Regions from separate parts of the Candidatus Sarcina troglodytae genome, predicted to be linked through region 3. Evidence: a T-box and tRNA genes for the amino acid it is inferred to sense, from the RefSeq annotation. Region 3 holds a T-box; the other regions hold tRNA genes.

Region 1 (4,220 bases), 940 kb from region 3:
ATCATTCATCCACCCCATATTCCATTTAAAATCAAAAGCTAATCCCCCATCTTCAATTGATGCAGTAATTCCTTCCCAAGACGTTGACTCCTCAGCAATGGTTATCACACCCGGAAAATTGCTTTTTACCGTTTTATTAAAGTTCTTTAAAAAATCTATAGCTTCTAAATTTCCATTTTTCCCATATATATTAGGTTCCCACTCTCCATAATTTCTTCCATAATCTAAATAAAGCATATTAGATACAGCATCTACCCTTAATCCATCTACATGAAATTCATCTATCCAATAGCATGCATTAGATATTAAAAAACTTTTTACCTCTGGCCTTCCTAAATCAAAATTATTGGTTCCCCAACCCTTATTTTCTGATTTCCAACTTGCTCCATATTCATAGGTTGCAGTACCATCAAAATAAGCTAATCCATGTTCATCTTTGCAAAAGTGACCAGGTACCCAATCAAAAATTACCCCTATATCCTCTTTATGAAGATTATTAATTAAATTTTTTAATCCTTTAGCATCACCATACCTACTAGTAGGTGAATAATATCCTGTAATTTGATATCCCCAAGATTTATCTAATGGGTGTTCATTTACTGGCATAATTTCAACGTGAGTATAACCCATATCCTTAATATATTCAGGTAATATTTTGCTCAATTCATCGTAAGTTAAAAATTCCTTGTCATTTCTTTTCCATGAACCTAAATGCAGCTCATAAATATTCATAGGAGTTTCAAAATGATTTATTTTCCCCCTCCTATTCAACCACTTTTTATCTCCCCATCTATATTTAGATTCTTTAACCAGTATAGATGCTGTATCTGGACGCAATTCAGATTTAAATGCATAGGGATCTGCTTTTAAAACAGTCCATGTTTCATCTTCATTAGTAACAGCAAATTTATACTTCATACCTTCTTTTAAATCAGGTACAAATATACTCCATAAACCACTTTCATTTTGTCTTATCATCTCATATTCTTCTTTTTTTTCCCAATTAGAAAAATCTCCAACAACTATAACTTTACTGGCAGTTGGAGCCCATGTGGTAAACCTAAATCCCTTTTTTCTATTTTCTGTAACATAATGTGCCCCCATAAACTTATAACAACTCATATGGGTTCCCTCTTTAAAAAGATACTCATCTAAATCTGTTACAAAATTTTTAAAATTAACCGATTCATTACTAATAATATGTTTGTAATCATTAACTAACTTTTCTTTTATACACTTTTTGTCTGTTTTTTTATTTTTTAATTTCATTTTATCCTCATTAAAACTAACACTAATTTCATTTTTACAATTGATTAAATCATCATCCAACTCTACAATATTATTATTTTCAAATTGTGTTTTTTTCATATAAACCCCCATTTCTTACAACCATAAATTAGTTATTAAAGTATTTAGTTTAAAAAAATTATAGCATTATTTTAATTTAAAGTAAATATTTGCAATATTAATCAAAATAAAATACTTTTATTAATAAAAAATAGATAAAGCCTTAAAGGCTTTATCTATAACAGTTTGCATAAAAAAATTATTTACATGACTTGAATACTATCTAACTCTATAATTTGTTGTTCAATCAAATGTATTAATCTATCAACTTCTTTTGTGTCTTTATTAGCTAATACAAATCTTCTTTTCTTTAGTTTTAACTCTACTAATTCGTCTCGTAGCTCTTCTAACCCCACCATAACAAATACACTTCCTATCATAATATCTCTTTATGCATTTTATACCATTAAATAATCTTTATAATATACTTTTATTATACGTTAATTTCAACATAATTTACACACATATTTTATAATTTATTGCATAAAAAAAGAACTACTTAAATTAAAGTAGTTCTTTTTGGTGGAGGTAAAGAGATTCGAACTCTTGACCCCCTGCGTGCAAGGCAGGTGCTCTCCCAACTGAGCTATACCCCCAAATATGGTGGACCTTCAGGGACTCGAACCCCGGACCTACCGGTTATGAGCCGGTTGCTCTAACCAACTGAGCTAAAGATCCATAAACCTGGCAACCACTTACTCTCCCACACAGTCTCCCATGCAGTACCATCAGCCTCTAAAAGCTTAACCTTCGTGTTCGGAATGGAAACGGGTGTTACCTTAAAGAGCATTATCACCAGATAATTTGTAATATCAATTACATTTTTATTGTATAACAAATTAATTACCTTGTCAACACTTTTTTGTTTTTTTAATTACACTAAGTATTAACATAAAGTTAATTAGGTCAAGCCCTCGACCTATTAGTATCAGTCAGCTAAATATGTTACCATACTTACACCTCTGACCTATCAACCTTGTGTTCTTCAAGGGGTCTTACTAGCTTATGCTATGGGAAATCTCATCTTGAGGTGGGCTTCACGCTTAGATGCTTTCAGCGTTTATCCCTTCCCGACTTAGCTACCCAGCTGTGCTCCTGGCGGAACAACTGGTACACCAGAGGTCAGTCCATCCCGGTCCTCTCGTACTAAGGACAGCTCCTCTCAAATTTCCTACGCCCGCGACGGATAGGGACCGAACTGTCTCACGACGTTCTGAACCCAGCTCGCGTGCCGCTTTAATGGGCGAACAGCCCAACCCTTGGGACCTACTTCAGCCCCAGGATGCGACGAGCCGACATCGAGGTGCCAAACCTCCCCGTCGATGTGGACTCTTGGGGGAGATCAGCCTGTTATCCCCGAGGTAGCTTTTATCCGTTGAGCGATGGCCCTCCCACGAGGTACCACCGGATCACTAAGCCCGACTTTCGTCCCTGCTCCACTTGTGGGTGTCGCAGTCAGGCTCCCTTCTGCCTTTGCACTCTTCGAACGATTTCCGACCGTTCTGAGGGAACCTTTGGGCGCCTCCGTTACTTTTTAGGAGGCGACCGCCCCAGTCAAACTGCCCACCTAACAATGTCCTGTGACCAGATTCATGGCCGCCAGTTAGAACTTCAGTACTATCAGGGTGGTATCCCAACGTCGACTCCACTAAGGCTGACGCCCTAGTCTCTCAGTCTCCCACCTATCCTGTACAGACAATACCGAAATTCAATGCTAAGCTACAGTAAAGCTCTACGGGGTCTTTCCGTCCAATCGCGGGTAACCAGCATCTTCACTGGTACTACAACTTCGCCGGATTTGCAGTTGAGACAGTGCTCAAGTCATTACGCCATTCGTGCGGGTCAGAACTTACCTGACAAGGAATTTCGCTACCTTAGGACCGTTATAGTTACGGCCGCCGTTTACTGGGGCTTAAGTTCACACCTTCGCTTACGCTAAGTGTTCCCCTTAACCTTCCAGCACCGGGCAGGCGTCAGCCCCTATACATCAGCTTACGCTTTAGCAGAGACCTGTGTTTTTGCTAAACAGTTGCTTGAGCCTATTCTCTGCGGCCTACTCTCGTAGGCATCCCTTATTGCTAACTTACGGGATCAATTTGCCGAGTTCCTTAACTGCAATTCTTCCGCCGGCCTTAGGATTCTCTCCTCACCTACCTGTGTCGGTTTGCGGTACGGGCACTACTTCTCTCTCTAGACGCTTTTCTTGGCAGCGTGGAATCATGTACTTCGGTTCCGTAGAACCTTCCCCATAACATCTCATCATTATTACAACGGATTTGCCTATTGTAACTGACTAAATGCTTAGACTAGCATCCAATAGCTAGCACACACTATCCTCCTGCGTCACGCCATCGATAATAACGATGGTAGTGGTACTGGAATATCAACCAGTTGTCCATCACCTACGCCTTTCGGCCTCGGCTTAGGTCCCGACTAACCCTCAGCGGACGAGCCTTCCTGAGGAAACCTTAGGTATTCGGCCTGTAGGATTCTCACCTACATCTCGCTACTAATGCCAACATTCTCACTCGTAATCAGTCCACCACTCCTTACGGTATGACTTCAGCCCGATTACGACGCTCCTCTACCGCTTGAATAAATTCAAGCCCGTAGCTTCGGTGGTAAGTTTTAGCCCCGAACATCTTCGGCGCAGGATCTCTCGACTAGTGAGCTATTACGCACTCTTTTAATGAGTGGCTGCTTCTAAGCCAACATCCTAGTTGTCTTAGAAATCCCACATCCTTTTCCACTTAACTTACACTTTGGGACCTTAGCTGACGATCTGGGCTGTTTCCCTTTTGACCACGGATCTTATCATTCGTAGTCTGACTGCCGAACTTATAGTATATGGCATTCGGAGTTTGATAAGGTTC
Region 2 (4,220 bases), 370 kb from region 3:
GATTTCCGACCGTTCTGAGGGAACCTTTGGGCGCCTCCGTTACTTTTTAGGAGGCGACCGCCCCAGTCAAACTGCCCACCTAACAATGTCCTGTGACCAGATTCATGGCCGCCAGTTAGAACTTCAGTACTATCAGGGTGGTATCCCAACGTCGACTCCACTAAGGCTGACGCCCTAGTTTCTCAGTCTCCCACCTATCCTGTACAGACAATACCGAAATTCAATGCTAAGCTACAGTAAAGCTCTACGGGGTCTTTCCGTCCAATCGCGGGTAACCAGCATCTTCACTGGTACTACAACTTCGCCGGATTTGCAGTTGAGACAGTGCTCAAGTCATTACGCCATTCGTGCGGGTCAGAACTTACCTGACAAGGAATTTCGCTACCTTAGGACCGTTATAGTTACGGCCGCCGTTTACTGGGGCTTAAGTTCACACCTTCGCTTACGCTAAGTGTTCCCCTTAACCTTCCAGCACCGGGCAGGCGTCAGCCCCTATACATCAGCTTACGCTTTAGCAGAGACCTGTGTTTTTGCTAAACAGTTGCTTGAGCCTATTCTCTGCGACCTACTCTCATAGGCATCCCTTATTGCTAACTTACGGGATCAATTTGCCGAGTTCCTTAACTGCAATTCTTCCGCCGGCCTTAGGATTCTCTCCTCACCTACCTGTGTCGGTTTGCGGTACGGGCACTACTTCTCTCTCTAGACGCTTTTCTTGGCAGCGTGGAATCATGTACTTCGGTTTCGTAGAACCTTCCCCATAACATCTCATCATTATTACAACGGATTTGCCTATTGTAACTGACTAAATGCTTAGACTAGCATCCAATAGCTAGCACACACTATCCTCCTGCGTCACGCCATCGATAATAACGATGGTAGTGGTACTGGAATATCAACCAGTTGTCCATCACCTACGCCTTTCGGCCTCGGCTTAGGTCCCGACTAACCCTCAGCGGACGAGCCTTCCTGAGGAAACCTTAGGTATTCGGCCTGTAGGATTCTCACCTACATCTCGCTACTAATGCCAACATTCTCACTCGTAATCAGTCCACCACTCCTTACGGTATGACTTCAGCCCGATTACGACGCTCCTCTACCGCTTGAATAAATTCAAGCCCGTAGCTTCGGTGGTAAGTTTTAGCCCCGAACATCTTCGGCGCAGGATCTCTCGACTAGTGAGCTATTACGCACTCTTTTAATGAGTGGCTGCTTCTAAGCCAACATCCTAGTTGTCTTAGAAATCCCACATCCTTTTCCACTTAACTTACACTTTGGGACCTTAGCTGACGATCTGGGCTGTTTCCCTTTTGACCACGGATCTTATCATTCGTAGTCTGACTGCCGAACTTATAGTATATGGCATTCGGAGTTTGATAAGGTTCGGTAAGCGCTATGCCCCCTAGCCCATTCAGTGCTCTACCTCCATTACTCATATTCGACGCTAGCCCTAAAGCTATTTCGAGGAGAACCAGCTATCTCCGAGTTCGATTGGAATTTCTCCGCTATCCACAGCTCATCCCATGCTTTTTCAACAGCAACGTGGTTCGGTCCTCCACGAGGTTTTACCCTCGCTTCAACCTGGCCATGGATAGGTCACCCGGTTTCGGGTCTACGACATGCAACTAGTTGCCCTATTAAGACTTGGTTTCCCTTCGGCTCCGTACCTTAAGTACTTAACCTTGCTACATATCGTAACTCGTTGGCTCGTTCTACAAAAAGCACATCATCGCACACATAAGGTGCTTTGATCGGTTGTAGACATATGGTTTCAGGTTCTATTTCACTCCCCTCCCGGGGTTCTTTTCACCTTTCCCTCACGGTACTGCTTCACTATCGGTCATCAGGTAGTATTTAGCCTTGGGAGGTGGTCCTCCCTGCTTCCCACAAGGTTTCACGTGTCTCGTGGTACTCTGGATTAGAACTTGATTACTCTAACTTTCACTTACAGGACTATTACCTTCTACGGTAGAGCTTTCCAGCTCTCTTCAATTAGTTATAGTTTCTCGTTATGTTCTATCCACAACCCCGGAAACAAGTTTCCGGTTTGGGCTCTTTCCCTTTCGCTCGCCGCTACTTAGAAAATCGATTTTTCTTTCTCTTCCTCTAGGTACTTAGATGTTTCAGTTCCCTAGGTTTACCCTCGTTAACCTATTTATTCAGTTAACGATACATGGGGTTTTCCATGTGAGTTTCCTCATTCGGAAATCTTTGGATCTCAGACTATGTGCGTCTACCCAAAGCTTATCGCAGCTTATCACGTCCTTCATCGGCTCCTGATGCCAAGGCATTCACCATACGCCCTTTGTAGCTTGACCTTTGTTTCTATCTTTTAGATAGTTGCAATCAATTTTACAAAGAATAGTAAATTTAATTGGCTTTACTCTATTTATTAATACTTATGTGTAATTTTCAAAGAACATGGTGGGTCTAAATGGACTCGAACCATCGACCTCACGCTTATCAGGCGTGCGCTCTAACCAGCTGAGCTATAGACCCATATGGTGGAGGTAAAGGGATTCGAACCCTTGACCCCCTGCGTGCAAGGCAGGTGCTCTCCCAACTGAGCTATACCCCCATATGTTTTGAGAGTTAATCTCTCAAAATTAAACAGATATTTAAGAAGCATTCTTTATTATCATCTTAGTTTTCCTAAGATGTTCTTCCTTAGAAAGGAGGTGATCCAGCCGCAGGTTCTCCTACGGCTACCTTGTTACGACTTCACCCCAATCGCTGACCCTACCTTCGGCCGCTGCCTCCTTACGGTTAGCTTACGGACTTCGGGTATTGCCAACTCTCATGGTGTGACGGGCGGTGTGTACAAGACCCGGGAACGTATTCACCGCGACATTCTGATTCGCGATTACTAGCAACTCCAGCTTCATGTAGGCGAGTTTCAGCCTACAATCCGAACTGAGACAAGTTTTTGAGTTTTGCTCCACTTCACAGTATTGCTTCTCTTTGTACTTGCCATTGTAGCACGTGTGTAGCCCTAGACATAAGGGGCATGATGATTTGACGTCATCCCCACCTTCCTCCCGGTTAACCCGGGCAGTCTCGCTAGAGTGATCAACTTAATGGTACCAACTAACAATAAGGGTTGCGCTCGTTGCGGGACTTAACCCAACATCTCACGACACGAGCTGACGACAACCATGCACCACCTGTGTTCCTGTTCCCGAAGGAACTTCCCACATTACTGGTAATTCAGGACATGTCAAGTCTAGGTAAGGTTCTTCGCGTTGCTTCGAATTAAACCACATGCTCCGCTGCTTGTGCGGGTCCCCGTCAATTCCTTTGAGTTTTAATCTTGCGACCGTACTCCCCAGGCGGAATACTTAATGCGTTAGCGGCGGCACAGAGGCTTGGGGCCCCTACACCTAGTATTCATCGTTTACGGCGTGGACTACCAGGGTATCTAATCCTGTTTGCTCCCCACGCTTTCGAGCCTCAGCGTCAGTTACAGTCCAGAGAATCGCCTTCGCCACTGGTGTTCTTCCTAATCTCTACGCATTTCACCGCTACACTAGGAATTCCATTCTCCTCTCCTGCACTCTAGATATCCAGTTTGGAATGCAGCTCCCAAGTTAAGCTCGGGTATTTCACATCCCACTTAAATATCCGCCTACGCTCCCTTTACGCCCAGTAAATCCGGATAACGCTTGCCACCTACGTATTACCGCGGCTGCTGGCACGTAGTTAGCCGTGGCTTCCTCCTTAGGTACCGTCATTATCGTCCCTAAAGACAGAGCTTTACAATCCGAAGACCTTCATCACTCACGCGGCGTTGCTGCATCAGGGTTTCCCCCATTGTGCAATATTCCCCACTGCTGCCTCCCGTAGGAGTCTGGACCGTGTCTCAGTTCCAATGTGGCCGATCACCCTCTCAGGTCGGCTACGCATCGTCGCCTTGGTGAGCTGTTACCTCACCAACTAGCTAATGCGCCGCGGGCCCATCTCATAGCGGATTGCTCCTTTGATTGTTAAAAGATGCCTTTCAACAATATTATGCGGTATTAATCTTCCTTTCGGAAGGCTATTCCCCTCTATGAGGCAGGTTGCCCACGTGTTACTCACCCGTCCGCCGCTAGAAAAGCTCCGAAGAACTTTTCTCGCTCGACTTGCATGTGTTAAGCACGCCGCCAGCGTTCATCCTGAGCCAGGATCAAACTCTCAAATTAAAATATACTAATTTCTTAGTTTTTATTCGAGTTTAATCT
Region 3 (4,220 bases):
ATTATATCATGTAAAATTTTTTCAAAAAAAAATTATGTGCCAAAAGAAGAGATAGTAGCTATAGGAAGCTCTATTATTACAAAAGCTGTGTCAACTTATAATGGACTGAAATTTAGTGACATAAAAGGTATGGATATAATTAATAAAAAAGGAGAAGTCATAGGAGTTGTAGATGAACTTTTAATAGATGACAGAGATTTTTCTATAAAAGGATTAATAGCGTCTACTGGAATTTTTCATAAGTTTGTTTATGGAAAAAGAATTTTTCTTTTAAATGATACTATACTTGGAGATAATAATGTTTTATATTATGGTGAGCAAGAAGTGATATTCAAATCAATGCCGCATAAATTCTGGAAACAGGTGAATGAATAATGAAATTTAGCGCTAATAAATACAGTAGATATTTTATTATAGTCATGTTAGTAAGTATAATTATATTTTTGTATTGTAGATTTTTATTTATAAGAGAAGTAGTGACAATAATATTAGTAGCATTTATTTTAGCTTATGCTTTAAAACCAATATGCAATTATTTTTGCAAGAAATCTAATTTGAATAGAAATATTATTTCAATAATCCTGTTGTCTAGCATATTTTTAGCAGTTTTTTTAATAGCGATAAGTATAATTCCACAAATATTAAATGATGATATTTTGAATAATGTGGAGGGATTTATAAATAACTTAAATAACAATCAGTTTTTAGTCGATTCAAATTTTATTTCAGGATTTGGAAATAAAATTTATGATAAAATAAATGCAAGTATATTGGTTTATTCATCTAAATTGTCAGAAATTATGAAAATTTTATCTAGAAATTTAATAGCAATAATAATAGTTCCTATAGTTGCCTATTATTTTTTAGCACATGGTAAGTATTTAATTGATAAAATAATGCTTATATTTCCTGTGAGTCGAAGAGAAATTATTAAAAATTTCACGAATGATATAGATAAGGTTTTAAGTAGATATGTTTTGAGTCAAATAGAACTTAGCGTGATTGTTATAATTATGACTTTTATACTCCTTACAGTTCTTGGAATAAGATTTGCTCTTATATTAGCTATAATAAATGGATTATTTAACATAATACCATATTTTGGACCAATATTAGGAATGATTCCTGCACTTGCCATAGCTTTAGTGAGTAATCCATTAAAATGTATATTAACTTTTATAGGTCTTGGAGCAATTCAACAGATAGAAGGAAATTTTATAGCTCCGCAAGTAACTGCAAGTAGTACTGATATACATCCCTTAATAATTATTATTTTATTAGTATTAGGAGAAAAATTGGGAGGGATAATTGGAATGATATTAATAATACCTCTATTTGTAATACTTAAAGTTGTATATGATGACTTAGATTACTATTTGTTTTAAAATAAATTATTGACATATTAAATTTTTTTTCATATAATTTGGCTATATTAATAATGCAAGCTATGACGAGAATGAGTAGGTAAGTAATTGCTATTAAGAGAGGAAGTGGAAGGTGTAAACTTCTTAGCAATACTACTGAAGCTATCTTAGAGCTATATTTTACTAAGTGATGTATTTTGATTTATACATAATTAGGGTGGTACCGCGGAATTCTAAGCTTTCGTCCCTTATTTTTTAGGGATGATAGCTTTTTTTATTTTTAAATAATATATTTTTTAGGAGGAAAATTTTTATGAAATTCATGGGAGCAAATGAATTAAGAGAAGAATTTCTTAGTTTTTTTGAAAGCAAAGGACATTTAAAGCTACAATCATTTCCACTAGTACCTAGAAATGATAATAGTTTATTACTTATAAATGCAGGTATGGCACCTTTAAAGCCTTACTTTACAGGGCTTGAACAGCCACCAAAAACAAGAATAACTACATGTCAAAAGTGTATAAGGACTGGAGATATAGAAAATGTAGGTAAGACATCAAGACATGGTACTTTTTTCGAAATGCTTGGTAATTTTTCTTTTGGAGACTATTTTAAAAATGAAGTAATCCCATGGGCTTGGGAATTTATAACAGAAGTTTTACAAATACCAAAAGATAAACTTTATGTAACTATATATTTTGAAGATAATGAAGCATTTGAAATATGGAAAGAAAAAACAGATATTGACACTTCAAGAATTTTTAGATTAGGAAAAGATGATAATTTTTGGGAGATAGGAGTAGGACCTTGTGGACCTTGTACAGAAATTCACTTCGATAGAGGGGAAGGAAAGGTTGAGACTGTAGAAGAATTTTTAAAAGCAGCAGATGAAGATAGAATAGTTGAATTTTGGAATTTAGTATTTACACAATTTGATAGGGATGAAGAAGGAAATTACAATAGATTAGAACATCCAAATATAGATACTGGTATGGGACTTGAGAGAATTGCAACAATAATGCAAGGTGTTGATAATATATTTGAAATTGATACAGTAAATAATATATTAAAAAAAGTATGCTCTTTAACTGATACAAAATATGGAGAAGATAAAATTAAAGATATATCAATAAGAATAATAACAGATCATGTAAAAAGTGTTGCAATGCTTATATGTGATGGGGTTCAACCTTCTAATGAAGGACGTGGATATGTTTTAAGAAGACTTTTAAGACGTGCTGCAAGACATGGTAGACTTTTAGGAGTTAAGAGATTATTTTTAAGTGATATTGTAGAGTCTGTTATAGAAAATTATGGGGAAGCTTATAAAGAACTTAAAGAAAAAGAAAGTTATATAAAGAAAATTGTAAAACTTGAAGAAGAAAGATTTAATGAAACAATAGATTCTGGTATGGATATACTTAAGGCATATATAGATGATGCTATAAAAAATAATGATAAAATTTTATCAGGAGAAAAAGTATTTAAATTATATGATACTTATGGATTTCCGTTAGAACTTACAGAAGAAATTGTAGAAGAAAAATCATTAAAAGTAGATATTGATGGGTTCAATAAAGAAATGAAAGAACAAAGAGAAAGAGCGAGAAATGCTAGGGGAGAACATAGCTATATGGGTAGTGATGAAAATCCTGCAAATAAGATAAGCTCTGAAGTAATAACTGTTTTTGATGGTTATGAAAAAAATGAATTAGAGTCTAAAATTATAGTTTTAGGAAATGAAATAGAATTTAAAGATTGTTTAAATGTAGGAGATACAGGATTTATTGTGGTTTCTAAAACACCATTTTATGCAGAAATGGGAGGTCAAGTTGGAGATACTGGAATAATAGAATCACAAACAGGTAAAGCTAGAGTTATAGATTGTAAGAAAAATGTGGGTGGAAAATTTATTCACTATGTTGAAATAATAGAAGGAACAGTTAAAAATAATCAAGATGTAACACTAGTAGTGGATAAGGAAAGAAGAAATAGTATATCTAAAAACCATACGGCTACTCATATGCTTCATAAAGCTTTAAAAGAGGTTTTGGGAAATCATGTAAATCAATCTGGTTCTTATGTAGATGAACAAAGATTAAGATTTGATTTTACACATTTTTCAGCATTAACTGAAGAAGAACTTAAAAAAGTTCAAAATATAGTAAATGAAAATATTATGAATGTTGAAAAAGTTGATACTAAAGAAATGACAATAGATGAAGCTAAAAATAGTGGTGCTACTTGTCTTTTTGATGAAAAATACGGAGAAGTGGTAAGAGTTGTTTCAGTTGGAGATTTCTCTAAAGAACTTTGTGGAGGAACTCATGTTAAAAACTCAGGAGAAATAGGCTTAATATCTATAATTTCTGAATCAGGAGTGGCATCTGGCATTAGAAGAATTGAAGCTGTAACAGGAAAGAATGCCATGGAAGTTATGGAAAATAAAAATTCTATATTAAAAGAAATAGAAAAAATGTTTAAATGTTCAGAAAAAGATGTTATTAAGAAAATATTAGCTCAAGGGCAACAAATAAAAGAAAAAGAAAAAGAAATTTCAGACCTTAAAGCAAAATTAGTACAAGGTGCAGAAGATGACATAGTAAACAGTGCCATAGATGTAAAAGGAATAAAACTTGCAACAGCATCTCTTAAAGATTTAGATGCTAATTCGTTAAGAGATTTAGGAGATAAAGTTAGAAATAAATTAGGTCTTGGAGTTGTAGTTTTAGCCAGCCAAATAAATGGAAAAGTTAATTTGATAGTTATGGCAACTAAGAATTCTTTAGATAAAGGAGTTCATAGTGGTAAGATAATAAAAGAGGTTGCACAAGTTGTAAATGGCGGTGGTGGTGG
Region 4 (4,220 bases), 540 kb from region 3:
GATTAAACTCAAATAAAAACTAAGAAATTAGTATATTTTAATTTGAGAGTTTGATCCTGGCTCAGGATGAACGCTGGCGGCGTGCTTAACACATGCAAGTCGAGCGAGAAAAGTTCTTCGGAGCTTTTCTAGCGGCGGACGGGTGAGTAACACGTGGGCAACCTGCCTCATAGAGGGGAATAGCCTTCCGAAAGGAAGATTAATACCGCATGACATTGTTGAAAGGCATCTTTTAACAATCAAAGGAGCAATCCGCTATGAGATGGGCCCGCGGCGCATTAGCTAGTTGGTGAGGTAACGGCTCACCAAGGCGACGATGCGTAGCCGACCTGAGAGGGTGATCGGCCACATTGGAACTGAGACACGGTCCAGACTCCTACGGGAGGCAGCAGTGGGGAATATTGCACAATGGGGGAAACCCTGATGCAGCAACGCCGCGTGAGTGATGAAGGTCTTCGGATTGTAAAGCTCTGTCTTTAGGGACGATAATGACGGTACCTAAGGAGGAAGCCACGGCTAACTACGTGCCAGCAGCCGCGGTAATACGTAGGTGGCAAGCGTTATCCGGATTTACTGGGCGTAAAGGGAGCGTAGGCGGATATTTAAGTGGGATGTGAAATACCCGAGCTTAACTTGGGAGCTGCATTCCAAACTGGATATCTAGAGTGCAGGAGAGGAGAATGGAATTTCTAGTGTAGCGGTGAAATGCGTAGAGATTAGGAAGAACACCAGTGGCGAAGGCGATTCTCTGGACTGTAACTGACGCTGAGGCTCGAAAGCGTGGGGAGCAAACAGGATTAGATACCCTGGTAGTCCACGCCGTAAACGATGAATACTAGGTGTAGGGGCCCCAAGCCTCTGTGCCGCCGCTAACGCATTAAGTATTCCGCCTGGGGAGTACGGTCGCAAGATTAAAACTCAAAGGAATTGACGGGGACCCGCACAAGCAGCGGAGCATGTGGTTTAATTCGAAGCAACGCGAAGAACCTTACCTAGACTTGACATGTCCTGAATTACCAGTAATGTGGGAAGTTCCTTCGGGAACAGGAACACAGGTGGTGCATGGTTGTCGTCAGCTCGTGTCGTGAGATGTTGGGTTAAGTCCCGCAACGAGCGCAACCCTTATTGTTAGTTGGTACCATTAAGTTGACCACTCTAGCGAGACTGCCCGGGTTAACCGGGAGGAAGGTGGGGATGACGTCAAATCATCATGCCCCTTATGTCTAGGGCTACACACGTGCTACAATGGCAAGTACAAAGAGAAGCAATACTGTGAAGTGGAGCAAAACTCAAAAACTTGTCTCAGTTCGGATTGTAGGCTGAAACTCGCCTACATGAAGCTGGAGTTGCTAGTAATCGCGAATCAGAATGTCGCGGTGAATACGTTCCCGGGTCTTGTACACACCGCCCGTCACACCATGAGAGTTGGCAATACCCGAAGTCCGTAAGCTAACCGTAAGGAGGCAGCGGCCGAAGGTAGGGTCAGCGATTGGGGTGAAGTCGTAACAAGGTAGCCGTAGGAGAACCTGCGGCTGGATCACCTCCTTTCTAAGGAAGAACATCTTAGGAAAACTAAGATGATAATAAAGAATGCTTCTTAAATATCTGTTTAATTTTGAGAGATTAACTCTTAAAACATATGGGGGTATAGCTCAGTTGGGAGAGCACCTGCCTTGCACGCAGGGGGTCAAGGGTTCGAATCCCTTTACCTCCACCATATGGGTCTATAGCTCAGCTGGTTAGAGCGCACGCCTGATAAGCGTGAGGTCGATGGTTCGAGTCCATTTAGACCCACCATGTTCTTTGAAAATTACACATAAGTATTAATAAATAGAGTAAAGCCAATTAAATTTACTATTCTTTGTAAAATTGATTGCAACTATCTAAAAGATAGAAACAAAGGTCAAGCTACAAAGGGCGTATGGTGAATGCCTTGGCATCAGGAGCCGATGAAGGACGTGATAAGCTACGATAAGCTTTGGGTAGACGCACATAGTCTGAGATCCAAAGATTTCCGAATGAGGAAACTCACATGGGAAACCCCATGTATCGTTAACTGAATAAATAGGTTAACGAGGGTAAACCTAGGGAACTGAAACATCTAAGTACCTAGAGGAAGAGAAAGAAAAATCGATTTTCTAAGTAGCGGCGAGCGAAAGGGAAAGAGCCCAAACCGGAAACTTGTTTCCGGGGTTGTGGATAGAGCATAACGAGAAACTATAACTAATTGAAGAGAGTTGGAAAGCTCTACCGTAGAAGGTAATAGTCCTGTAAATGAAAGTTAGAGTAATCAAGTTCTAATCCAGAGTACCACGAGACACGTGAAACCTTGTGGGAAGCAGGGAGGACCACCTCCCAAGGCTAAATACTACCTGATGACCGATAGTGAAGCAGTACCGTGAGGGAAAGGTGAAAAGAACCCCGGGAGGGGAGTGAAATAGAACCTGAAACCATATGTCTACAACCGATCAAAGCACCTTATGTGTGCGATGATGTGCTTTTTGTAGAACGAGCCAACGAGTTACGATATGTAGCAAGGTTAAGTACTTAAGGTACGGAGCCGAAGGGAAACCAAGTCTTAATAGGGCAACTAGTTGCATGTCGTAGACCCGAAACCGGGTGACCTATCCATGGCCAGGTTGAAGCGAGGGTAAAACCTCGTGGAGGACCGAACCACGTTGCTGTTGAAAAAGCATGGGATGAGCTGTGGATAGCGGAGAAATTCCAATCGAACTCGGAGATAGCTGGTTCTCCTCGAAATAGCTTTAGGGCTAGCGTCGAATATGAGTAATGGAGGTAGAGCACTGAATGGGCTAGGGGGCATAGCGCTTACCGAACCTTATCAAACTCCGAATGCCATATACTATAAGTTCGGCAGTCAGACTACGAATGATAAGATCCGTGGTCAAAAGGGAAACAGCCCAGATCGTCAGCTAAGGTCCCAAAGTGTAAGTTAAGTGGAAAAGGATGTGGGATTTCTAAGACAACTAGGATGTTGGCTTAGAAGCAGCCACTCATTAAAAGAGTGCGTAATAGCTCACTAGTCGAGAGATCCTGCGCCGAAGATGTTCGGGGCTAAAACTTACCACCGAAGCTACGGGCTTGAATTTATTCAAGCGGTAGAGGAGCGTCGTAATCGGGCTGAAGTCATACCGTAAGGAGTGGTGGACTGATTACGAGTGAGAATGTTGGCATTAGTAGCGAGATGTAGGTGAGAATCCTACAGGCCGAATACCTAAGGTTTCCTCAGGAAGGCTCGTCCGCTGAGGGTTAGTCGGGACCTAAGCCGAGGCCGAAAGGCGTAGGTGATGGACAACTGGTTGATATTCCAGTACCACTACCATCGTTATTATCGATGGCGTGACGTAGGAGGATAGTGTGTGCTAGCTATTGGATGCTAGTCTAAGCATTTAGTCAGTTACAATAGGCAAATCCGTTGTAATAATGATGAGATGTTATGGGGAAGGTTCTACGGAACCGAAGTACATGATTCCACGCTGCCAAGAAAAGCGTCTAGAGAGAGAAGTAGTGCCCGTACCGCAAACCGACACAGGTAGGTGAGGAGAGAATCCTAAGGCCGGCGGAAGAATTGCAGTTAAGGAACTCGGCAAATTGATCCCGTAAGTTAGCAATAAGGGATGCCTATGAGAGTAGGCCGCAGAGAATAGGCTCAAGCAACTGTTTAGCAAAAACACAGGTCTCTGCTAAAGCGTAAGCTGATGTATAGGGGCTGACGCCTGCCCGGTGCTGGAAGGTTAAGGGGAACACTTAGCGTAAGCGAAGGTGTGAACTTAAGCCCCAGTAAACGGCGGCCGTAACTATAACGGTCCTAAGGTAGCGAAATTCCTTGTCAGGTAAGTTCTGACCCGCACGAATGGCGTAATGACTTGAGCACTGTCTCAACTGCAAATCCGGCGAAGTTGTAGTACCAGTGAAGATGCTGGTTACCCGCGATTGGACGGAAAGACCCCGTAGAGCTTTACTGTAGCTTAGCATTGAATTTCGGTATTGTCTGTACAGGATAGGTGGGAGACTGAGAGACTAGGGCGTCAGCCTTAGTGGAGTCGACGTTGGGATACCACCCTGATAGTATTGAAGTTCTAACTGGCGGCCATGAATCTGGTCACAGGACATTGTTAGGTGGGCAGTTTGACTGGGGCGGTCGCCTCCTAAAAAGTAACGGAGGCGCCCAAAGGTTCCCTCAGAACGGTCGGAAATCG

What was found. A T-box is a leader RNA that pairs with one kind of tRNA and senses whether it is charged. The one in region 3 lies ahead of alaS (alanine--tRNA ligase), so its partner is inferred to be a tRNA-Ala.
Region 1: it encodes a tRNA-Ala, which carries the amino acid that the T-box ahead of alaS (alanine--tRNA ligase) is inferred to sense. The anticodon was not compared.
Region 2: it encodes a tRNA-Ala, which carries the amino acid that the T-box ahead of alaS (alanine--tRNA ligase) is inferred to sense. The anticodon was not compared.
Region 4: it encodes a tRNA-Ala, which carries the amino acid that the T-box ahead of alaS (alanine--tRNA ligase) is inferred to sense. The anticodon was not compared.

Annotation. Positions count from the first base shown of each region.
Region 1 is NZ_CP051754.1:103,070-107,289, reverse strand. Features, by position in the region: gene glgB (1,4-alpha-glucan branching protein GlgB) at 1-1,269, opposite strand, end outside; gene HH195_RS00535 (hypothetical protein) at 1,551-1,706, opposite strand; tRNA gene HH195_RS00530 (tRNA-Ala) at 1,868-1,943, opposite strand; tRNA gene HH195_RS00525 (tRNA-Ile) at 1,949-2,025, opposite strand; rRNA gene rrf (5S ribosomal RNA) at 2,030-2,147, opposite strand; rRNA gene HH195_RS00515 (23S ribosomal RNA) at 2,250-4,220, opposite strand, start outside.
Region 2 is NZ_CP051754.1:1,968,196-1,972,415, forward strand. Features, by position in the region: rRNA gene HH195_RS09045 (23S ribosomal RNA) at 1-2,318, opposite strand, end outside; tRNA gene HH195_RS09050 (tRNA-Ile) at 2,423-2,499, opposite strand; tRNA gene HH195_RS09055 (tRNA-Ala) at 2,503-2,578, opposite strand; rRNA gene HH195_RS09060 (16S ribosomal RNA) at 2,672-4,181, opposite strand.
Region 3 is NZ_CP051754.1:1,595,876-1,600,095, reverse strand. Features, by position in the region: gene HH195_RS07195 (PRC-barrel domain-containing protein) at 1-375, shown strand, start outside; gene HH195_RS07190 (AI-2E family transporter) at 375-1,385, shown strand; T-box leader at 1,439-1,616, shown strand; gene alaS (alanine--tRNA ligase) at 1,678-4,220, shown strand, end outside.
Region 4 is NZ_CP051754.1:2,133,981-2,138,200, reverse strand. Features, by position in the region: rRNA gene HH195_RS10005 (16S ribosomal RNA) at 39-1,548, shown strand; tRNA gene HH195_RS10000 (tRNA-Ala) at 1,642-1,717, shown strand; tRNA gene HH195_RS09995 (tRNA-Ile) at 1,721-1,797, shown strand; rRNA gene HH195_RS09990 (23S ribosomal RNA) at 1,902-4,220, shown strand, end outside.